Regions from separate parts of the Metabacillus sp. GQ13 genome, predicted to be linked through region 2. Evidence: riboswitches for the same ligand, from Rfam matches in the RefSeq annotation. Region 2 holds a riboswitch; each other region holds the start of a gene.
The links. Region 2 has a riboswitch for cobalamin ahead of AC6CHR_RS17725 (DUF4430 domain-containing protein). Riboswitches for the same ligand answer to the same signal wherever they lie in the genome.

Region 1 (6,000 bases), on a different contig from region 2:
CAATAATCCCTGCCAAAATAATGGTCTCAATAGATAACTTGCGATTAGCAAAATGAGTAACAGCAAAAACCATGACCATCGTCAAGAATCCACATAAAATCGCAATCACAGGTAACGTATATCCACCTAAAAAGGTAAATGATAACTGAAAATAAAGGACACTAACAGCCCCTAAAGAAGCACCTGAAGAAACACCAATTGTATAAGGATCAGCGAGCGGGTTTCTGAGGAGTCCTTGAAAAGCTGCACCTGCAAGTGAAAGAGCTGCACCTACAAAGAATGCCAATAGTACACGTGGTAAACGAATTTCCCAAATAATTCTTTCTGCGACATCAGGAATCGTTTTATTAAAAATGGTCTGGTTAAACAAATTTGATGTAATCGTGTCAATTATGACCGGAATCGGATAGTGAACACTACTAATAAATAAACCAAGGAGAGCTGTACTAAGTACAAACCCTCCGCTTAAAAGATACACCCATAAAATTTTATTCGCCAAAAACGTCCGGATAAATGAGTTTTGCAAGCGTCTCAACTCCATCAATTAGTCTTGGCCCAGGTCTTGTCACCATATCATTTTCAACATCAAAAACTTGTTCATTTTTAATTGCGGGTACTTCTCCCCAGCCTGCACGGTTTAATACTTGTTCTGAAGGATTTTCAACATAATACCCATAAGTGGTAATGATGACATCTGGATTCAATGTAACTATCTCTTCTTCTGTCATCTTAACCCAGCCTGTTTGCTCACCGGCAGTATTTATAGCATTGATTGTTTCTAACATTTCATGCATGAATGTATTTTGACCAGTTGTAAAAATATCTGGTGCCGGGGAAACTTCAACCCATACGCGTTTCTTCTCCGTTACCTCTTTAGCCTTTTCAGATATCTCGCTCAAACGACTTTTCATATCAGCTATCATTTTTTCGGCTTCACCTGTTGCACCAACTACTTCACCCACTAAGGTAATTGTTTCATAGACATCATCTAAAGATGCAGCATCTCCCACAACAAGAACATCACTTCCTGCTTCTTTAAATTGCTTTAAGATATCCTGATTATTTTCGTGATGGAAATTTGTAACCAAGATAAGATCTGGTTGTAATGCTAAGACTTTTTCTACATTTATTTCCTGACCGCCTACTTTTTCAATCGCTTCAACCTCAGCTGGATAATTACTGAAGTCATCAACCCCAACTAGCTTTTCTCCTTGACCTAAGGCAAAAGTAATTTCCGTATTACTTGGAATGAAAGATACGATTGTTTCCGGTTCTGAATCGATTGTAACCTCGTCCCCACTACCATCTACGACAGTTACTGGAAATGCTTGTTCACTATTTGTTTCATTTGTGTCCTTAGTTTCCACCTTACTGACTCCGTCTTTTTCTTTCTCCTCTGTTGCGCTACAACCAATTGTGAAAACGACCATTAATGCAAACAGTAGGTTTAGCAAAAACCATTTTTTCTTTGTTCCTGTCAATCTTTTCAACTCCCCATTTTTAATAATAGTAAGTCTTCCCAATAAGGTGGCAAGATCTATGTACTGTAAACTGTCCTATAATTGAAGAAAACATTACTATTGTTTTTTGTCTAGTCGCTGTTGTTCCTATAAAGAAAAAACGCCTCTTCTCATGGAATAGGCGTAAGTTGTTTTAGGGTATACGATTGAATTGCACAAATCAAACATCGGATACTTTAAAGGCATCCTTTTCCACGAAGGATACTTCAACAACATAATAGGCAGGTCTCCTGGCTCACGCATCAACATGATCGCTTTCCTTCCCGGATCCAATAAGGATGCAGTGGATTATGTAAGCTTCATTCAACGTTTACAGTGGCGGGACCGCGTTGGATTTTCACCATAACTTCCCTTTTACCCTTAAAATTTTCATTTGTAAGGACCTATTATTGACTATTCAATTTTTGTGACAATGATTATTATAGTAGATTATTGTAGTCAAGTAAATGAAAAAACGACAAGATTCCGCGTTTATTCGCGTTTATTTGCAACGCCTGCTGAATCAAACGTTGCCATTCCTTTAACCATTTGAGTTGCCGCCTCTAGTAACGGAAACGAAAGAGCAGCGCCAGTGCCTTCACCTAATCTCAAATCTAGATTTAATAATGGCGACTTAGATAAATGGGACAAAGCATGGAAATGGCCTGGTTCTTGTGAAATATGTCCTGCAATCAAATATTCCTTTACCTTTTCCTCGAGTAGAACAGCTAACAACGCAGCAGACGTACAAATGAATCCGTCTAATATAATTGGAATCCTTTGTTCAGCAGCTTTTATGATTGCTCCGACCATCCCAGCGATTTCAAGTCCACCTATTTTCGATAATATATCGATTGCGTCGCTAGGATCTGGATTTCTTTTTTCTAACGCATCTGTTATGATAGAGACCTTTCTTTGTCTACTTTCATCGGTTATTCCTGTTCCAATTCCTACTGCATCCTCAACAGAACAACCTGTTATAACAGAAGCAATAGCAGCAGCAGTTGTTGAATTCCCAATGCCCATTTCACCAACAATTAGACTCTTTGCTCCTTTATCAATGACCAATTGTGCAGTTTCCATTCCAACAAGGATTGCCTGGTTTGCCTCCTCCACTGACATCGAATTTTTTTCATAGAAGTTATCTGTACCGTGTTTCACCTTATTTTGTAGCAAGTATTGATGATCTATATCCTCGGCAATTCCGATATCAACAATTTTTAAAATCGCATCGATTTGCTTTGCAAAGACATTGATCGCTGCGCCACCATTCAAGAAATTATGTACCATTTGGATCGTAACTTCCTTAGGAAAAGCCGATACGCCCATGTCACTAATTCCGTGATCCGCGGCAAATACCAATATGCCGGGACGGGTCACCTCTGGAAAGACTTGATGAGTAATCCCTGAAAGTTGGATAGCTAATTCTTCTAATTTCCCTAAACTGCCAATTGGTTTCGTCAAGGTATTAATGTATTCTTCGGCTTCTTTCATTTTTTCATTGTTAAGTGGTTCTATCGCTTGTAACGTTTTTTTAATGTCATTAAGATTCATCGATTTCTCTCTCTTTTCTATGATAATTATTAATCATTTCAGATAGTTTCTCTATATCTATCGCTTCTCTTACATGATCTGCTAATCGATTATATTCACTTAATCGTCTAGTTTCATATGACTTCCTATTTAGAAGTGGCTTAAGCGATTTACGTTTTCGTATGTGATTTAAAAAATGTTCTTTGAAAAGGTCATTGTGAAAAACACCATGAAAATATGTTCCGATACATGTTTCCGATTGATTTTTACTACCATCTACTCGATCGGATAATTCAATGAGCGTTTGCAAATCTTCTAGATGACTGGTTAAACCCATATGAATTTCATATCCGGTAACGTCTATCTCTTTACCAAATAAGGTTAGTGTTCCTTCTGATCGAACGGTTATCTTTTCTTTTGATAGTGTGGTATGTAATGGAAGGAGCTTCAACCCGTCTACATAGTTGATATTTGTTTCAACTTGAAAGGGATCCTCAATTAAATCACCAAGCATTTGGTATCCTCCACAAATTCCAAAGATAAGTGCTCCATTTTGATGAGCTTGAACAATTTCTTGATCTAAGCCTTTTTGTTTTAAGTATATCAGATCTTCTATTGTGTTTTTGCTTCCTGGAAGGATGATCACATCTGGTTGTTCTAATTGATGGGCATGATCTACAAACCGCACATGGCAATCCTTTTCATAATGTAAAGGATCGAAATCAGTGAAGTTTGAAATTTTAGGAAGATTAAGTATCGCAATATCCAACTCTTTATGTTGATTTTTTTGAAAACTGTAATTCGCTAGACTTAGTGAATCCTCTGCGTCGATTAGCAAGTCATTCAGAAAAGAAACAACTCCCAATACTGGCTTACCTGTGTAATTTTCAAACCATGTTAATCCTGGTTCAAGTAACGAGAGATCACCACGGAATTTATTGATGATCACGCCAACTACACGATCGCGGTCTTTTGGATCAAGCAGTTGTAGTGTCCCAACGAGACTTGCAAATACGCCTCCTTTGTCAATATCTCCAACGATAATGACGGGAGCATCTGCCATTTTAGCAACACTCATATTGACTAGTTCTCGATCATTTAGATTGACCTCAGCGGGACTCCCAGCACCTTCAATCACTATTCTCTCATATGTAGAAGCTAACTGATCATACGATTTTTTTATTACCTTTTTTGCCGTATCATAGTAATCACTTCTATAGGTATATGCTTCGATATTTTTTAGTGGTTTTCCATGAACAACGATTTGTGCATTAGATTCACCCGTAGGTTTAATCAGAATTGGATTCATATCTGTCGTGGCATGAATCTCTGCTGCTTCTGCTTGAATACCTTGTGCCCTACCAATCTCTTTCCCGTCTATCGTAATATATGAATTCAGTGACATATTTTGAGATTTAAATGGTGCAGTATGATATCCATCCTGTGTAAAAATCCTGCACAATGCTGTCACTAAAATACTTTTACCTGCATCTGAATGTGTTCCTTGTACCATGATGGGTTTCGCTTTATATTCACTCATTATTCTTCATCTCTAAACATTTATTTAAGAAGTTTTCGACGAGCTTTGGACATGAGGCAAAATGAATATGGGTATATCCAGCTATCACATTATTCGTTATGACCCCTTCAACACATTCTCCAAATACTCCGATTGTATGATATGCAGACATTGTAATCTCCTTCGGGTTGAAAGATGAGTAGTGAAACTCATGTCCTCGGGCTGTTTGGTCATTGGTAAACAAGTAGTTTCCCGTTTGTCCCGTGATTTCCCTGTATCCAATGCCTTGCAAACTGTTCTCCATTTTAATCGACCCAGGTATAACTCCGACCATTTGATAATGATCTTCTTCCTTTGTTTCAATTGATTCTGCCAAATACATAAATCCACCACATTCAGCTATCGTTGGTAAACCATTCTCTATTCTTTGTTTAATCGAATGGTTAACGGCTACTTGCTTAGACAATTCTTCTAAAAATTGTTCAGGAAATCCACCACCAATGTATAGACCGTCTGCCTCTATTGGTATCGCTTCGCTTCTCAAAGGTGAAAAGTAAAGGCACTCTGCTCCATATGCTTCGATTAGTTCTATGTTTTCTTGATAATAAAAATTAAATGCTTGATCTTTAGCGATGGCGATCTTCAGCCCATTTGTAGGTTGTTTAATGAAAATAGAATCTGAGACATCAACGGCTAGCGGCTTACTCTTACTAAGCTCTATTATTTGTTCGACATTTATTGTCTCTTCAACTAGCTTAGCTAATTTAGAGAACAGACTTTTTACATTACTACTCTCCGTTAATGGAACAAGCCCTAAGTGTCTTTCTGGCATAGTAACCTTGGAATCATTTAATAAATAGCCACATACTGGTATAGCGCATTCTTGTTCAATCGCAGCTTTAATGATTTGGTAATGTCCTATGCTTCCGACTTTGTTTGCAATTACACCGACAATTTTGACTCGATCATCTAAAAGTTGGTACCCTTTAACAATCGCTGCAGCACTTCTTGCCATTAGACTGCAATCAATCACTAAAACAATAGGAGAATCTAAGAGAATACTAATCTCTGCAGTTGTCCCTTCATTTGAGGTAGCTGTCCTGCCGTCATATAAACCCATTACGCCTTCGATAATCGAAATGTCAGCTCGGTTACTTCCATTTACAAATATCTCTTTCATCACATTCTTAGAAAACATCCAGCTATCTATATTACGAGAAGGTCTTTCGGTGACAGCCGTATGAAAACTTGTATCTATGTAATCCGGACCACATTTAAACCCTTGTACATTTAGCCCTCTTTGCTTAAGTGCAGCCATTAACCCTAATGTAATCGTTGTCTTGCCAACTCCACTTGAAACCCCTGCTATGACTAATCGTTGTTTTAACAAAGCAATCTCCTCTCAAACTAAACATCCATTTTAGTGCTAATTAAACGTTTGTTTAATGT
Region 2 (6,000 bases):
CATTGCGGGTACAATATTTTTCGATGATGTATTTGATCAAATGATTCGATCGATAGATGGTAAGGATGAAGGGTTTTCTAGTCCTGTAATTCAAGTGAGAAGACAGAGAGACCATCTTAAACATTGGTTAGTAGAGCAGAAGTTTCTCCCTATCCCAGTAGAAACCCTTATCGTAATTAGTAACCCATCTACGATTATAAAATCCTCCAAAACAGATTATCCTCAGGTTATTCACAGTGCTAATATACCACTCGAAATTAAACGATTGGAAGCGAAATATAATAAAAAAATAATCCCTAAACAATCGCTAAAAAAACTAGCAGGACTTCTCGTTGAATTGAATACAGAAGATGATACCAACGTATTATCTCTATACAAAATTGAAAGGAAGGAAATAGTTACAGGTGTTCAATGTCAAAATTGCGGCAATTTTGATTCAGTGCGAAGACAAGGTTTTTGGCGATGTTCCATTTGTACTCATAAATCAAAGTATGCACATATTCAAAGTTTAGAAGACTATAAACTTATATTCGGTGAAAAGATAACTAACCAAAAACTCCGTTCGTTTCTCCACATAACCTCAAGAACAACTGCTACTAAATTGCTCCGAAGTTTAAATTATAGTCATGAAGGAAAAACGAAGGATCGATTTTACATTATAGAATAATGGGTGTCTTCTTTTCTAATAGTGCGACCAGCATGATAACTAATCCAATCATCCACAAATTCATCCATTACTGGTAATCATAATTAATCTATGATAAAGTTGAAATTGTGGTTTTTTTGGGAATTAGGAGTTACTAGTTATATTTGAAATATAATTGTAATATTATAAACACATATTTGTCACTTTTTGATGATATACTACTAATTGTGGCTAATATAAGCAAATAGTAGTATAAAACAAGAATTGTTAGGGGTTACATAGTTACATAGATAGAAAGAGAATATGTAATTGCAAGAGAGAATTTGTACAAGAATGGAAAGTAGGGGAAGAGAATGTCGAAAAAGAAACTAGTAATCATGAACTTAGCTGTCATGATTGGATTAGGTAGTTCATTTGCTATTCCTTCGGCTAAGGCTGAAAGTCTAACTGAAGTTCAAACACAACGTTCACAGGTTCAAGCCGAAATGGCTAACGCAGATAAAGAACTTAAGGCTGTACAAGAGGAACTTGCAAATTTAAATGCTCAGGTTAAACGTGTTGACGAAGCAGTAGCTGAAAACAACAAAAAAATGGAGCAAACTAAGAAAGATATTGCTGTTGCTAATACAGATATTAGTAAAATGGAAGAAGAAATCGCAGTTTTAGAAGAGACAATTAAAAAAAGAACAGATATCTTAAAGCAACGCGCTATTTCATACCAACATAGCGGGGGAAGTGTTGACTACTTTGATGTATTAGTTGGTTCTTCTAGTTTCAGTGATTTTTTAAACCGAGCAATTGCAGTCGGAAAAATAGTAGAAGCAGATAGTGAGCTTTTAAAGCAGCTTGAAACGGATGAAAATGTTTTAAATGAAACGAAGGCTTCTAAGGTTCAAAAACTTGCAGATCTTACAGATATGAAAACAGAGTTAGAAGGTATGCAGACAATTGTCTTAGAACAAAAAGCACAAAATGATCAATTGAAAGAACAGCTTAAGAATGAAGAATCTGCTAACTTAGCTGCTAAGACTAGTTTACAACAAAAAGATAGTGATCTTGCAACACAAGAAACTAGCTTACAACAAAGCACACAATCTACTTCTGTAGAACTAACAAGTGGAAATAGTGTCGACTCTAACAACTCAAACTCTAGTAATAGTAATAGTAATAGTAATAGTAATAGTAATAGTAATAGTAATGATAAAAATAATAGTAGTAGTAATAATAGCGCTAAGATCGCATCAACACCTGTAAATCCTAATGGTACAGTTAGTGATCTTATCTCTGCTGGTTATAAGTATATTGGTAATTCTGTTTATGACTTTGGTGGAGGAAGAAATGCTTCTGATATAGCGGCTGGCAGATTTGATTGCTCTGGTTTTGTTGCTTGGGCATATTCAACTGTTGGAGTGAATGTAGGAGCAAGTACTAGTGCATTGAGAAATACAGGAACAAGAGTATCAGCTAGTGATATGCAACCTGGTGATATGGTTTTCTTTAATACCTATAAAACCGATGGACATGTTGGTATCTATATGGGTGGAGGAAAATTCATCGGTTCACAAAGTTCAACAGGTGTAGCTATAGCTAATATGTCTAGTGGATACTGGGCTGATAAATTTAGCGGGCGTGTTATGCGTGTGAAATTATAATAGTATCTGGAGCTGGCTTACGAGTCAGCTCTTTTTTGTTGGATTTTTTTAAAAAAAGATGTTGCCACTTCATGATAGGTGTTTACTAGTTTATTCCCCCCTATTTAACGAATGAAACGTAAAACTGCCTATTCTTTAATAATATTGGAGCTTCACGTGAATTTCAAAATAGTTACCAACAATTTGTTACAAATCTTGACAGTATTTTCATTGTAGCCTATGATTAAATCAACTTAATTAAATTAAATAAAAAATAGGTTGATAGATTGAGCAAGTCTATCATTAAAAGGGAAGTCGGTGTTAGTCCGACGCGGTCCCGCCACTGTAATTGGGAGCTCATTACAATATGCCACTGTTTAATATGGGAAGGCTGTAATAGAGTGTTGATCATAAGCCAGGAGACCTGCCTGTTTGACATTACCATTAACTCTACGCGGATAGGGATGGTGTTTGGACACGGGTCTCTCATTTATAATGAATAAACTTGTTGAAAGCACATCTCTGCATTGGGGTGTGCTTTTTTATTTAAGTTATATACAAAATGAGGGGGCTTTATATTTTGAAGATTCGTAACATGTCACAACGAATTATTGCACTTTTTACTATTTTATTATTGGTTACTTTTCAAGTAGCTACATTTTTTCCACAGCAGGTTGATGCTGCTTTAGCAAACGGAGTAACTATATCGGTTGAGGATCAAGACGGAAATAAGATATATCCATTAAAAGCACTAGAAATAGAAGAGGCCCAAACAGCTTTGGATCTTATTAAAGAGATAAATGAACAACTAGGAAAAGAATATTTTAACTATTCAGTACATGAGGAATTTGGTGCTTTTATTAATAGTATAGGAGACATCACTCCTGAAGGTGATAAATACTGGGGATTCATTGTAAATGGAGAGGAAGCATCAGTAGGAGTCTCTCAATTTCAGCTAACAAACGGTGACAATATCCGCTTTAAACTAATTGAGTGGCCTTCTAAAAAGGTAAATGTAAAGGTTTCAGCAAAAGATGGTGATAGTAAGCAAATCATTGATAAAACAGTACAGGTCGTTGAAGGATCTAGTGCTTATGATGCACTGAAATTAGCTGGTGAAAATGCAAAGGTTAAAGTAGATACGTCGATTGACCAGACTTATTTTGCTTTTATTAATAATATTGGTGACAAATCGTTAGGAGAAAATGATTATTGGAGCACGTCAATTAATGATGGATATATGTCAGAGGGGTTATCCGCTTATATCGTAAAAGAGGGAGACCAACTAGGTCTTGAGGTAACAACATGGATACCACCAACTGAACCAACTGAAGAAGACGAACCGACACCTGACACAGATAATAAACCTTCTGTAGATGAGGAAGTGACTACGCCAGATCCAAGTCAAACTCCTGAAGCAGTGATTCAACAGGTAACGGAAGCTATTCAAACAGCGACACAGTATGTTGCGAAGAATAATAGTGATGATTTTTCAATAGTGGCACTAAAAGCAGCTGGAGGAAAGATCCCTTTACAATACACAGAGAAAATCAAAAACAATCTTATAACCAATGAAGGTTATTTCAGAAATGTCACAGATTATGAACGAACTGTCCTTGGTCTAACAGCAGCTGGAGAGGACGCAACAGACTTTGCAGGTTATAATCTAATCGAAAAAATATATTCAAATGAGAGAATGACCAATCAAGGTAACAATGGAGTTATCTACGCGTTGCTTGCTTATGATAGCGGGAATTATCTTGTGCCAGATGATGCAGAATGGACAAGAGAACGTCTAGTAAATTACTTATTAGATGTGCAATTAGAAGATGGTAGTTGGTCACTATTTGGTTCGACTCCAAGTGCTGATATTACCGGGATGGCCCTGGCTGCATTAGCTCCATATAAAGAGCAAGCGACTGTGCAAGCGGCAATTGATAAAGCAGTAGAATGGATTGCTAGTAATCAAGATCCTACAGGTGGTTTTAGTAGTGATTTTAATGGTGGTGAGTCCAGTGAGACAACTGCACAAATTATTATCGGACTTTCTACAGTCGACGAAAATCCAACTGGGGAACGTTTTACGAAGCGAGCAGACGAGGGAACAAACGCAAGAAATTCCTCAACTTCAGAGGGAGTAAACCTTATTCAGCATCTGTTAACATTTAAGCAATCAGATGGTGGCTTTGCTCATCTTATTGGTGATGGCTCAAACGGAATGGCTAGTACGCAAGCTCTTTTAGCTTTAGCTGCATATGATCGGATAGGAGAAGGATCAATCTATCAATTTATACCTGCAGAAAGCGAAGAGGATCCAATAGATGAAGAAAAACCACCAGCAGGAAACGAAGAGGATCCAATAGATGAAGAAAAACCACAAGTACCAGGAAACGAAGAGAATTCATTAGATGAAGAAGAACCATCAGCAATTCCTGATCAAAATCCAGGTAATAAAAATGTAACACCAATCATAGAAACACCAGAAACACTTCAGGTTATTCCAGTTAATAATAAAGAAACTGAAAAAGCTCAAGGAAAGCAGCTACCTGATACAGCAACACCATACTTTAATATGGTAGCAGCTGGAGGGACGCTGCTTGTCATTGGATCATCTATATTCGTATACGCAACTAGACGTCAAACGAATAACTAAGTGAAATGAGGCTGAATCAAAGGACCGACCCTACTAACAACATGTCTGTGGGTACAGTACTTTGACAGCCTCGTTTTCCTATTTAAAAATCTAGCTAGGAGAGTGTTAAAGGATGCGAATGCTGAAAGTGATGCTATATGCGTTACTGGTCGTTTTTTTCATGTTAACAGGATGTGAAAAGGATGAAATTGTTCCAGTAGCTGAACCTGCGAAAGAAGTTAGTGATTCCGCATTGGATATTTCATCAGCTGATAGAGAGCAACAAAGCTCAAAAGCGACTGAAGGACCGACGAAAGCTACAGATAGCGATAAGGTAGTGGCAGACGAACAAAAGAAACAAAACAGTAGTCAAACTGAATCAACAACAAAATCAACTACCTCTAGTGAGGAAAAGGCACCAAACAAAAACCTTTCTACTGATAAAGCGAATTCCGGTACAGACAATGAAGAAAAGTCAACAACGAATAAAACGAACACAACAAACAGTTCAGCAAATAAAACCGCTATTAAAACGGAAGAAAAGGATACAAATCATACACCACCTGCTACACAGGAAAAGCAGACGAACTCGACTGCCAAACCAAATACTGAATCAAAAGCGAAGGAAAAAGAGCAACCAACAAAAACAACTCCTCCACCAAAGAAAGAAGTCCAAGCCAAAACGGTGACTGTAACGGTTGTTGGGGATCAGCAGGTAGGGACGATTTTACCGACAACAAAGGTTGAATTAAAGGATGGTAATACGGTGTTAGATGTAACCTTATCAATACTTAAGCAAAAAGGTGTTCCAGTAAGTGTTAGAGGAAGCGGGACAGGTGCTTATGTTGAGGGAATTGCCAATTTATTTGAATTTGATCGTGGACCTTTAAGTGGTTGGCTTGTCAAACGCAATGGGACGCTTCTTGATCGAAGTTCAGGTGCTGTAGAAGTTAAAAATGGTGACTCCGTTCAATGGATTTATACGACTGATTACGAAAAGGATACAAATTAATGACAAGAGGAATTCATTCCTTTCATCCAATTGTTTGTTTCCTTTATTACATGGGAGCAACTGCACTGGTCATGCTTTA
Region 3 (6,000 bases), on a different contig from region 2:
TCGGTAATGTTGATGATAAACCAGATTACGACTATGCAGATCAGATCCAATATCAATTATTTGAACTAGAAGAAGGTGGGGTTGCTAGTACGACTATTTCTTCTGATCAAGGTGATTATAATATCGATTTCAAAGCTACTCGTCAATCGAATATTATTACGATCAATGTAGAAGGTGCAACAAAACCTTGGACTGTGCAATTACGAGGGATTGAAACGATTGTATCCGTACAAGGTGGAAAAGTAACATCACATGCATTAGGAATAATTGTAAGTCCAGAAAGTTCAAAAGGTGCAATACAAATCCGTTTATAAACCTGGTAAACCAGTCTTAGTAATCTGAGACTGGTTTTTTCATGTCCATTTATCACGAAAACCAAACATTTTATGAAAAATATCATCTTTATCATTATCCTATGAGATTTAAAGGTTATAATTAAATTCCCACTGTTAAATACTAATCAATATGCTATAGTTAATAGGCATTTATGTCTAAACTAAAAATTACCTCTACTGACATTGAATAGTTACTACATCCATTTTAATTAGACTAAGATACAATAATAGAAAAGAGAAGTGATCATTTTGCCCGATTTTTTACAACTTGGCATACGAAAAGAAATATACCATACATTAAAATCATTAGGACTTACGACTCCAACACCTATCCAAGAAAAAACAATCCCATCCGTGTTGGAAGGAAAGGATATCATTGCCCAGGCTCAAACAGGAACTGGGAAGACACTAGCTTTTGTGCTACCGATTCTAGAAAAGCTTGATGTGAATAATCCTGAAATCCAAGCTCTTATTTTAACGCCTACCCGTGAATTAGCCCAACAAATTACGAAAGAAATCAAAAAAATGATTGAGAATATAGAGGGAGCTCAAGTATTAGCTGTTTATGGGGGTCAAGACGTTAATCATCAATTAAAAAAATTAAAAGGTGCACAGCATATTGTCGTGGCAACTCCTGGACGGTTGCTAGACCATATACGCCGTAATACAGTTGACCTTTCTACTGTTCAAAAGCTTGTTTTAGATGAAGCAGATCAAATGCTTCATATGGGTTTTCTTCCGGAAGTAGATGATATCATTTTTGAAACATTATCTACACGGCAAACAATGCTTTTTTCTGCGACAATGCCTAATGAAATTCGTTCACTCGCTAAAAAGTACATGATAGACCCAGAGAATATTCAAGTAAAGGCAAAACAAATTACAGTTGACGAAATTAAACAAATTGTAGTTGAAACAACTGACCGAAGAAAGCAGGCGACACTTCTGCATTTATTGGAAGAACAGCGTCCATTTCTTGGAATCATTTTTTGTCGGACGAAAATCCGTGCTAAAAAGCTTCAAGAAGCACTTATTACTAGTGGATACGAATCGGATGAGCTTCATGGTGATTTAACACAATCAAAACGTGAAAAGGCAATGAAACGATTTCGTGAAGCGAAAACACAGTTTTTAGTTGCTACAGATGTTGCAGCAAGGGGTCTTGATGTAGAAGGTGTTACCCATGTATTTAACTATGATATTCCACATGATGTAGAAAGTTACGTCCATCGGATTGGTCGAACAGGTCGTGCTGGTGGTGACGGTGTTGCATATACTTTAGTTGCTCCAAAAGATTTAGATTTCTTACGAATGATTGAAAAGGGAATAAATCAAACATTAGAAAAACAAGTCATTAAAGGAATAAGTGTTCCAGATAAAGAAGATTATCAAGAAGAGAGAGCCGAGGAAATTAAAAAGTCTAGACGTCCTGCAACCAGAGACAATCTCAGAAGAAATCATTCAAATTCTTCATCAAGACCCAAAAGGGATGATAATAGATCTAAAAATCAATCAGGTCCTCAAGGTAGACGAAGAACTCGATAGAACAAAGAGATGTATCTGTTCAGCACGAACATGGTAGCTAACTTTTTCTAGGTAGACCCACTGGAGATGGATGTTTACCGTTTTCTATACTTCAAAAATCAAAACTATGAAAAAGGTGAGAGGATGATATCCTCTCACCTTTTGTAATGGGAGTGTATAATGTTAGCCTTTTTCGATATAAAACAACCCTTGCAAAAACAATCTTTATTTTTGTAGATCTTTCTTAGTCAGTTCACTTCGAATGTTAATTTCCTTTGAAAATTCAGTATCTTGCTTATTCTTCGGGTATTTATTTTTACGTTCACGATTATCGTTTTTATTTGTCATTTTGCAGGCCCCCTCTCTTTTTCAATACGTTTATTTTTCTCAAATAAGAGGGGATTATTAGTCATTTCTAGAAATTTTTGCGGACATATAGTCTGTGAATGTAAATAGCCTAACCTAACTAATTATCATGTCAACTCAGCTAGAATCTTAAGAGAGAGCCTAAAATCCACTTTCGCCAGGCGTAAATGGTAAATCTAATTTTTTCTCTACATCTCGTAAACGTTGATTTAAGCGATTTAGTCTACGTGTATGCTGCTGATTTGTGCGGATAAATTCACTGTTTAGTCTGGTGACTTCTTTATTTAAGCGGTTATGTTCTCGATTTTGCCTTTTTAATTCTTCATTTAGACGTGTAAGTTCCCGAGTTTGTCGCTCATTTTGATTCTCAACGGCAGTAACCCTTCGCTCAAGCCCAGTGGGTTGTCTATTTGTTTCAAAAGGCATTTGTTGATGAAAGGAAGAATATTGTGGATAATGTATTTGATCTTGTTGTGATACATCATAATAATAATGATGATGATATGGATTCATAAAGGAACACTCCTTAGTTTGAAAAGTGATGAGACCATATAAGTTTATGTAGGTTTTAGTGGAGTGTAACGGCATATGTCTAGTTATTTAAAAGTAGTTAATTATTTTTGAAGTGGAGATCGTAGTATAAACAATAACAGATGAGCCCGTCGCCCCCGTTGTTAAATGAAGAAATAGGAAAGTAAAGTAATCACAGCGGCTATTATTTCTCGGGAAACCGCAGATAATTACATTTTACTACATAATAAGCCATGTTGGTGACGAATTTTATAACAAGGTCTAATGAATGTTGAGATGTTTGTTTTTTCTCGTACTCATTCACTTACTTTTACTGTTCATCACTTTGATCCTCATCATCAGGAACAAAGAAAGCAACTTCATATTTCATTAAGATATCAATTAACTGCTCTTTTTCCTTCAAATAGTTTAATGAAAAACTAAAAGCGGGGAAGCCAGTCTTTTGGTTAATCTTCGCCATCATTTTACTATTCTTAGGTAATTGTTCGATAAAACGCTCTTCGTCTTTAAGTACGATAGCTAGAAATCTAATGGTTTTATGTTGATAGGGTAGGAATCCTTCAATATCATCCCAACGAACAAAGCCAAGTTTAAGAGGACCATTTAGTGTTATTCCAGAAGGACTAACAGAAATGAACGGATCGATCCCGAATAGTTGCTTTCCAATCATATATGTGCACCATACAAATAGGATCAAACTTAGGCTAAAAAAAATAGCGATTAGAGAAACACCGTCGGATAGAAGCATATTAATTGTAAATACTAGAAAAGCGGAAGTGAAAATAAGCATGATGAAAAAAGCACTAAACGTTTTTATTTTCGACATATAAAAATTTTCTTCCATTTGGACTCCTCCAGGTTATATGTAAGCTGTTTTTAGGCTATTTCTTTATGTTTGTTGCTATTCTCATTGTCATAGAAACCTGAAAAAACCCTTTAATCTATAATTATACCACATAATTAACAAAAATTAACTGATATATCTAAAATAGGAAGAATGCTTATAACGTTTCAGGATAATTACATAACACCTTATATACAATAATATTATTATGTAAACAAATGATACCTGATAACTAGTTTGATAAAAATTAGGAGAAAACTCTTGATAAAACATTCAAAATGATTTATTGTAAGTCACAAGCTTTAATTATTTAAAATTTAATAATGTTCAGTCAATAGGTGTTAAAAGTAAATCACTTTTAACTTAAAAGGGAAGTTCGGTGAAAAACCGACACGGTCGCGCCACTGTTAAGGGGAGCTTGATTACAATCCACTGTTTCAACTAGAAATGGGAAGGGATATTAAGTGATGAACCTAAGTCAGGAGACCTGCCTGTTGTATGCACTTATTACCTACGCGAAATAGGGAGGAGTGGTGGTCATATGTTGAAACCATTTAATATTCATTTCAACTCTAGTTAACTATGCCTATCGTTCGTCTCTCTTATTGTCCCATAGAGAGGCTTTTTTTAATGGGAAAAAATAGTTTAAAACTTTAGTTACATAGAAAAGGAGTTCCTCAAATGACAATTAAAAGTTCAAATATCGGGTACCCAAGAATTGGTGAGAATCGCGAATGGAAAAAAGTATTAGAATTATTTTGGTCACAGCAAATAAATGAAGAACAATTTCATAATGAAATGGAACAAATCCGTTTAACACATTTAAGTAAACAACATGAAAAAGGAATCGATCTCATTCCTGTTGGAGATTTTAGTTATTATGATCATGTTTTAGATACAGCATCAATGTTTGGATTAATTCCAGAACGATTTAAAACTATAGCTCAGACGTTTTCTTTAAACCAATATTTCGAGATCGCGAGAGGAAGTAAGGGGAAAATAGCTTCTGAAATGACGAAATGGTTTAATACAAATTACCATTATATTGTTCCTGAGTTAAAAGAAGCACAGCCTAAATTAGTAGATAATCGATTATTACGCTTGTTTTTAGAGGCTAAGGAAAAGCTAAACATTATAGGGAAACCTGTTATATTAGGTCCGATTACCTTATTATCGATTTCAAAAGGCTTTGATGGTCAAAAGCGATCTGAGCTACTAAACTCTCTTGTCCCACTTTATATCGAAGTGTTTAATCAACTTAAGGAAGCTGGGGCAGAATGGATTCAAATAGATGAACCTATTCTTGTTAAAAATGTGGACAAGGAAATCATCAATGAATTTAAGGACGTTTATTCAGCGTTTCATGATGGTGTGAAGGATGTAAATCTTATTCTTCAAACCTATTTTGAGAGCATTGAATTTTATGAAGAAATTATTCAGTTACCTGTACAGGGAATTGGTGTTGATTTTGTACACGATGAAGGCGTCAGTGTTATCAATTTAGAAAAACATGGTTTCCCTAGTGATAAAGTTCTTTTTGCTGGAGTCATCGACGGGCGTAATATTTGGAAATCTAACCTGACGGATAAGTCAAAACTTGTAAAAGAGATATTGGAATTTGTTGATGAAAATCATTTAGTGGTTCAACCGTCTTGTAGTTTGTTACATGTTCCCGTGACCATAAACAGTGAACAGCAATTAGAATCTCAAGTGAAGGGTTCTTTAGCATTTGCGGATGAAAAGTTAAGCGAAGTTGTGATGCTAACGAGGTATTTAAATGAGGAAATTAAGATGAATGAACTTGATAAGTATGATCAAGCTATACACTCAATTAAACATTCATTCTATCGTAATGTAAAAAATGTTCATGAAGCAATGCACAATATTAAATCTTATTCTTCTTCAAGAATAAGTGTCGAAAAACGGAAGGAATTACACTCAGCTAAATGGAATCTACCTATACTTCCTACTACAACGATTGGTAGCTTTCCTCAAACAAAGGAAGTTCGAAAACAGCGGTTGAAGTGGAGAAAAGGGGAGTTAACGTCTGAACAATATGAGCAGTATATTCAGAAAGAAATAAAGAAATGGATTGATATTCAAGAAGACCTAGGATTAGATGTTCTTGTTCATGGAGAATTTGAACGAACAGATATGGTTGAGTTTTTTGGTGAAAAGCTTGAAGGTGTTGCAATTACCAAATTTGGTTGGGTTCAGTCTTATGGCTCCCGATGTGTGAAACCACCAGTTATTTTCGGTGATGTTTACTGTCTTGGAAACATGACCGTGAAGGAAACAGTCTATGCACAAACCTTAACTAAAAAGCCTGTAAAGGGAATGCTAACCGGCCCTGTAACCATTATTAATTGGTCATTTGTCCGTGATGATATTAGTCGTACT
Region 4 (6,000 bases), on a different contig from region 2:
TTACCTAAATCTACTTCTTCATAGGCTTTTATCCATTTAAGAGGATTCGTACGGAAGCCTTCAAAAGGACGATCATACCCTAACTGATTGCAACGAACATTTGCATAAAACTTGATATAATCCTCAACATCTTGCATGTTAATACCATCTATTTTATTACCGATTATAAAACGTCCCCACTCAATCTCTAGCTCTACTGCATGTATGAAAGTTTCTTTTACAAATATAGCTAGTTCTTCTGTGTCTTGTTCTGGGTATTGTTTTAGTATCTCTTTAAAGATTTGCACAAATAAGTCAACGTGAATTTGTTCGTCACGATTAATATAGTTAATCATTGTACTAGTGGCGACCATTTTTTGATTACGTGCCAGGTTATAAAAGAAGGCAAACCCCGAATAAAAGAATAAACCTTCCAATATGACGTCATAAACAATCGATTTTAATAGATGATCAATTGTTGCATCTTCTGCAAAGGCCTGATAACCACTTGTAACAAACTCATTCCGTTTTCTTAAAATCGGTTCATTTCTCCAATACTCAAATACCTCTTCCTGAGTCTGTTTTGGTACTAAACTGGAGAGAACATAAGAATAGGAATGGTTGTGAATAACTTCTTGTTGAGCAAGAATAATCATTAATGCATTAACACTTGAATCGGTAATATAATCAGCCACTTTGCCAGCATAATCGGTTTGAATACTATCAAGTAGAGCTAATAAACCAATAATTTTCAAAAATGCCTCTTGTTCATCATCTGATAATGCAGGATATTGTTTGATATCCTGTGCCATGTTGATTTCAAAGGGTGTCCAAAAGTTGGCTAACATTTTTTTATATCGAGGATATGCCCATTGATAAGTGACATCATCCCAATTTAAGACATTTGAACTTTCTCCGTTAACGATAGCTGTTGAGCGATTTGGAGCATCAGCATCCATGATTTTACGCTTTTTTAAGGTTGTTCTGTTATTCATTGTTGGTGCTCCTTTGTATTAATTTTCAAGTTACTCGTGATCAAACGACCTTAGCTAGCACAGGAATCGCATTCTTCTATTGAGCTTGAGGTAGAGCGGACGTAGTACGTTGTTTTGAGTCCTTCTCTCCAAGCGGTCAAATGGAGATTAAGTAAGTCCTTTGCTTTGATCGTATTTTGTACATATAAATTAAAAGATATCGATTGATCGATATGGCGTTGTCTAGCCGCGTTTTGTTTAATACTCCACTGTTGGTCAATAAAATAAGCAGATTTATAAAACCAAGTTGTTGTAGGATCTAAATCTGGAACTGTGACGGGAATCTTATAATCTTTCTTTTCTTCTGAGTAAACCTTTTGAAAAATAGGATCTATGCTTGCTGTACTTCCTGCAATAATTGATGTTGATGCATTTGGTGCTACAGCCATTAAATAGCCATTACGAATTCCGTATTGTTGGGTTTCTTCTTTTACTAGATCCCAATCGAATGGGCTTGTCGAAGACAGGTATCCACGTTTATCAAAATATAAACCAGTATCCCACTCAGAGCCATCAAATGCAGGGTAAGAACCTTTTTCTTTTGCTAATTGTAAAGAAGCCTTAATTGTATAATAAGCGATTTTTTCATAGAGCTTATCACAGCGGTCAACCGCTTCTTCACTTTCCCAAGCAATCCCCTCTAATGCAAGTAAGTGATGCCAACCGAATGTACCTAAACCAATTGATCTATATTTCTCATTGGTTAGTCTAGCTTGAAGAACTGGTATTGTATTTAAATCGATAACATTGTCTAACATTCTTACTTGAATGGGGATGAGTTTTTCTAACACGTCATCTGTTACTGCCTTTGCAAGGTTAATAGAGGAGAGGTTGCACACAACAAAATCTCCTGGTGTTTTAACAGTGATGATTTTCCCATCCTCTGTATATTGATTTTCTACTGTCGTTGCACTCTGATTTTGTGTGATTTCAGTACAGAGATTGCTACAGTAAATCATGCCTTTATGAGAGTTAGTATTTTGTCTGTTAACTTCATCACGATAGAACATATAGGGTGTTCCAGCTTCTAATTGACTAATCATAATTCGTTTCATGACTTCAATAGCGGGGACTTTCTCTTTGGAAAGTGCTTCATTATTGACACATTCCCAATATTTTTGACTGAAACTACCATTTCCTTTTTCTTCATCGTAAAAGTCCTCAATATGATACCCCATAACTTGGTAAACCTCATGTGGGTCAAATAAATACCAATCGTCACGAGCTTCTACTTGTTTCATGAAGATATCTGGGATACATACGCCTGTGAATAAGTCATGGGTACGCATGCGTTCGTCACCATTATTAAGTTTTGAATCTAGGAATGAAAAGATATCTTTATGCCAGACATCTAAATAAATCGCAATGGCTCCTTTACGTTGTCCAAGTTGGTCGACACTTACGGCTGTGTTATTAAGTTGTTTCATCCATGGAATACTTTTATTGTTACTCCCTATATGTTCACTTAGGGGGATAGGTCATTTCTGCCTACCTCTATACATCGCTGCACAGAACAGACTATATCTTTATCCACTTTTTATTGTTTCTGAAAGTGGATAGGTGGTTCGAATTATATAATCACTTATATAACTACTTAGTCGTTGAACCTTCTTCCTACAAATAGGAAGCTCGGCTGCAGATTATCCGCACTCGCGGTTTTTTAGGGAGCGCCATGTCATTACTGCATGGTATCCTACGTTGAGATACTCGGAGTTTCCCGCATTTGACCACCTTTATTACTTGTAACTTACGCCACAAGAGGGCTACCTTTAACCCCTGATGAAACACCTTTAAAGCCTTTAATATCACTACCGCGGCTTCTTATTTTCCCAAAATATGCGCCTATACCTCCTCCAGATTTAGAAAGATTGGCAATATCTGTATTACTATCAAATATTCCTTGTAAACTATCATCAATCGTATCGATAAAACAACTAGATAATTGGCCAATAGGCTTTCCAGCATTCGATAGAGTAGGAGTTGCTACTGTCATATATAGATTACTCATTGCCCAATATGATTGCTTAATAAGCTCAAGGCGATTGTCTTTATTCTCGTTGGCCATTAACGTCATGGCGATGAGTAGGAATCGTTCTTGTGGTAATTCAAATGTTTGCTTTGAAAAATCACGAGCTAAGTAACGATCAGCTAACGTGCGAATGCCTATATAAGTAAATAAACGATCCCTATTTGGTTGGATATATCCCCCAATCTCTTCAATTTCCAATATAGAATATTGATCTAAAATTTTAGAGTGGTAGAGCCCCTTTGAAACTAATTGATTAATTAGATCGTTAAAACTACCATATTTTTGTTTGTTATCATAACCTCTGTTAGTAGCAGCTTCTTTATAAAGCTTTGTTAAATAAAGTTGGGCACAAAAGTAGGTCCAGTCGGGTTCCTGTTCAGTAATATTAGATAATCCTTCTAATATAAGTAAATTAGTGAGTTGTTCTGATGTGTACGAATCTCTTTGGAGAATAGTACTATGGATTCTATGTAAATAATCATCTATAGGTAAGGAAGGGAAATGCTGATGAATAGACAGAATAAACGTTGTAAGTTTGTTTGAATCAAATGTTTCTTGTCCATTATCGTCAATAATAGTAGGTGCAGTTGTTATACTCATAATAAAGAGCCTCCATCGTTTTTTTGTAAAAACCGCTCGGGGATGAGTGGAGAAAACGACAGATTAAGGAGAGTAGGAGAGAAATGGAGAAATCCATACTGGCTTTCCGTCGTTTCATCTTCTCAGTCCCCGAAGAAATTGAAACTTTCGCAAGCGTTAGGTAGGTCTCCTGACTTGTGTTCATCCTACTATGAGCCCTTCCCATACAAAGAATTGTACAGTGGTTAACTCAGTTCGTCACACTTACAGTTGCGGGGACAGTTCTGGATTTACACCAGATTCCCTTTTCAGCCCAATAGGCGCCTAATCTTGCAAAAATACAATATATAGTTTTGGTGTTTATTGAAATATCAACATATAGGTAAATAACTTCTATTTAAATGATAAAGCAGATAAGTGAATTAATCAACCAATACTTTCTATTTGTCGAAATTTATCATATTCGATAAGTTAGTGTGGAGGGTTACGATCTATATAAGCACAAAATAACGAAAAAAAGAAATCTAACTTAAAACAGTTAGATTTCTTTCGGTGTCTTATCTTTGCCAAAAAACCCGTAAAGAATAGAAAATAGTAATGACAAGTATAAAAAGAATGCAAAAGGTAAGAAGTCAACTACAGATACCCCAAGTGTTTGTGCAAAGAACGCACCACTAACTCCCCAGGGTATTAAAGGATTAATTAATGTACCTGCATCTTCGAGCGTACGTGACATATATTTCCGTTCGATCTTCATCTTGTCATATAAGATTTTGAATGATTGCCCTGGAATAAGAATCGATAAGTATTGTTCACCTGTTAATAGGTTAATCCCTAATGAGGATGTAGCAGTTGATAGAATTAGTTGCCCTTTAGTATGAACTCGCTCAATCAATCCAGTTAACAGCGTTGGAATGATTTTCAGTACATCTAATAGACCGCCAAATGCAAAAGCAATCAAAATGAGTGAAATTGACCACATCATCGATTGCAGTCCACCCCGATTCATCATATTTACAACCTGCTCGTTTGCGATTGAGAAGGATGTACCATTCTGTAATACTTGGAAAAATTGTGTTAATTGTATTCCTTGTATACTTAATGCTGTTACACCTGCAGTTATGATTCCCATGATTAGTGCTGGGATAACCGGGATTTTTCGAATAGCCAATATAATAACTAAAAGCGGTGAAAGTAAAGTTAAAGGACTAACATTTATAGTACCTTCAATGATTGTTATCATGTTTGTCATTTCTGTAATTGATGATGATTGAATCGGTGCCATCCGACCCAGAATAAAGAATACAACGGTTGTAATGAGAATGCTTGGGATCGTTGTTTTTGTCATATGGCGAATGTGAGTGAACAATTCAACGGAAGAAACACCAGATGCAAAATTTGTTGTATCAGACATCGGAGACATTTTATCTCCAAAGCAAGCACCTGAAATAATGGCACCGGCAACCCACTCAACTGGTAAGCCAACTGCCATACCAGCACCCATAAGGGCGACACCGACTGTACTGACAGTAGTGAACGAGCTACCAACAAGACTTGATATAACCATACAAGAAAATAGCGATGTGATCAGTAAGTAACTAGGATTAATAATTGTTAAAGCATATACCATTACAGTTGGTATTGTGCCACTACTCATCCATGCTCCAATGAGAATCCCGATTAAGGCTAAAATAATAATTGGTTGTATTCCACTTTGAATCCCTTTGATTATTCCGTCTTCTAACTTTTTCCACGGATAACCCTTCAGTAAGCCAAGGATTGAAATAGACACCAAACAATTTAATAATGCAATATGTGGTTCTGTTTTAAGAATAAACAAACTAGAATAGATGATGACTAAAATCATCACTAATATAAATAGAGCCTCTTTAAAATGAAAGGCTTTTTTGGGGGTAGACATATATTTGCTCCTTTATTCTACTTTACTGTCAGTTATATACTAATTGAATTTTAAAAACGTTAATACTTAAACGCTTTTATGCTTTAGGGTACAAAAATATTATATCAGGCTAATAATTTATGTCAATTATAAGTTTGATTTAGACAGTGGAAAACGATAATCTTACAGGATAATTGGTTGTGAACAGGGTGTGTAAAGGAGTGAGGTATTCGGCAGATGGATACGAAAAGAGGGAAGTCAATAGTATATCCATCAAGTGATAAAGTCATAGAAAAATACAACAAGTAGAGACCATAGTCAGTCTTCACTTGTTGTATTTGGTAATACAAATACAAAGGTATTGGAATTTATTACATTGTTTCAGCGATATCCTTTAAGCTATCTGATGTTTCTGCAATTTGAGTAATTGCTTTAGAGACATCATTAATAACATTTGTAAAGTTCATCAAATCAGATTT

Region 1: it holds a riboswitch for cobalamin, as region 2 does, so the genes downstream of both, AC6CHR_RS11755 (ABC transporter substrate-binding protein) here and AC6CHR_RS17725 (DUF4430 domain-containing protein) in region 2, are expected to answer to the same signal.
Region 3: it holds a riboswitch for cobalamin, as region 2 does, so the genes downstream of both, metE (5-methyltetrahydropteroyltriglutamate--homocysteine S-methyltransferase) here and AC6CHR_RS17725 (DUF4430 domain-containing protein) in region 2, are expected to answer to the same signal.
Region 4: it holds a riboswitch for cobalamin, as region 2 does, so the genes downstream of both, AC6CHR_RS15610 (ribonucleotide reductase N-terminal alpha domain-containing protein) here and AC6CHR_RS17725 (DUF4430 domain-containing protein) in region 2, are expected to answer to the same signal.

What each region holds. Positions count from the first base shown of each region.
Region 1 covers NZ_JCAXET010000008.1:110,842-116,841, reverse strand. The annotation lists gene AC6CHR_RS11760 (FecCD family ABC transporter permease) at 1-526, opposite strand, end outside; gene AC6CHR_RS11755 (ABC transporter substrate-binding protein) at 489-1,430, opposite strand; cobalamin riboswitch at 1,724-1,922, opposite strand; gene cobT (nicotinate-nucleotide--dimethylbenzimidazole phosphoribosyltransferase) at 1,992-3,053, opposite strand; gene AC6CHR_RS11745 (cobyric acid synthase) at 3,043-4,572, opposite strand; gene AC6CHR_RS11740 (cobyrinic acid a,c-diamide synthase CobB) at 4,565-5,941, opposite strand.
Region 2 covers NZ_JCAXET010000014.1:105,299-111,298, reverse strand. The annotation lists gene AC6CHR_RS17735 (nuclease-related domain-containing protein) at 1-667, shown strand, start outside; gene AC6CHR_RS17730 (coiled-coil domain-containing protein) at 1,000-2,298, shown strand; cobalamin riboswitch at 2,537-2,723, shown strand; gene AC6CHR_RS17725 (DUF4430 domain-containing protein) at 2,858-4,930, shown strand; gene AC6CHR_RS17720 (DUF4430 domain-containing protein) at 5,043-5,921, shown strand; gene AC6CHR_RS17715 (energy-coupling factor transporter transmembrane component T) at 5,921-6,000, shown strand, end outside.
Region 3 covers NZ_JCAXET010000001.1:215,536-221,535, reverse strand. The annotation lists gene yicI (alpha-xylosidase) at 1-314, shown strand, start outside; gene AC6CHR_RS01145 (DEAD/DEAH box helicase) at 585-1,880, shown strand; gene AC6CHR_RS01140 (hypothetical protein) at 2,085-2,207, opposite strand; gene AC6CHR_RS01135 (hypothetical protein) at 2,367-2,738, opposite strand; gene AC6CHR_RS01130 (STM3941 family protein) at 3,067-3,600, opposite strand; cobalamin riboswitch at 3,920-4,109, shown strand; gene metE (5-methyltetrahydropteroyltriglutamate--homocysteine S-methyltransferase) at 4,282-6,000, shown strand, end outside.
Region 4 covers NZ_JCAXET010000012.1:35,054-41,053, forward strand. The annotation lists gene AC6CHR_RS15600 (ribonucleotide-diphosphate reductase subunit beta) at 1-974, opposite strand, end outside; partial or broken gene AC6CHR_RS15605 (ribonucleoside-diphosphate reductase subunit alpha) at 1,025-2,467, opposite strand; gene AC6CHR_RS15610 (ribonucleotide reductase N-terminal alpha domain-containing protein) at 2,761-3,642, opposite strand; cobalamin riboswitch at 3,785-3,963, opposite strand; gene nhaC (Na+/H+ antiporter NhaC) at 4,160-5,542, opposite strand; gene AC6CHR_RS15620 (protoglobin domain-containing protein) at 5,893-6,000, opposite strand, start outside.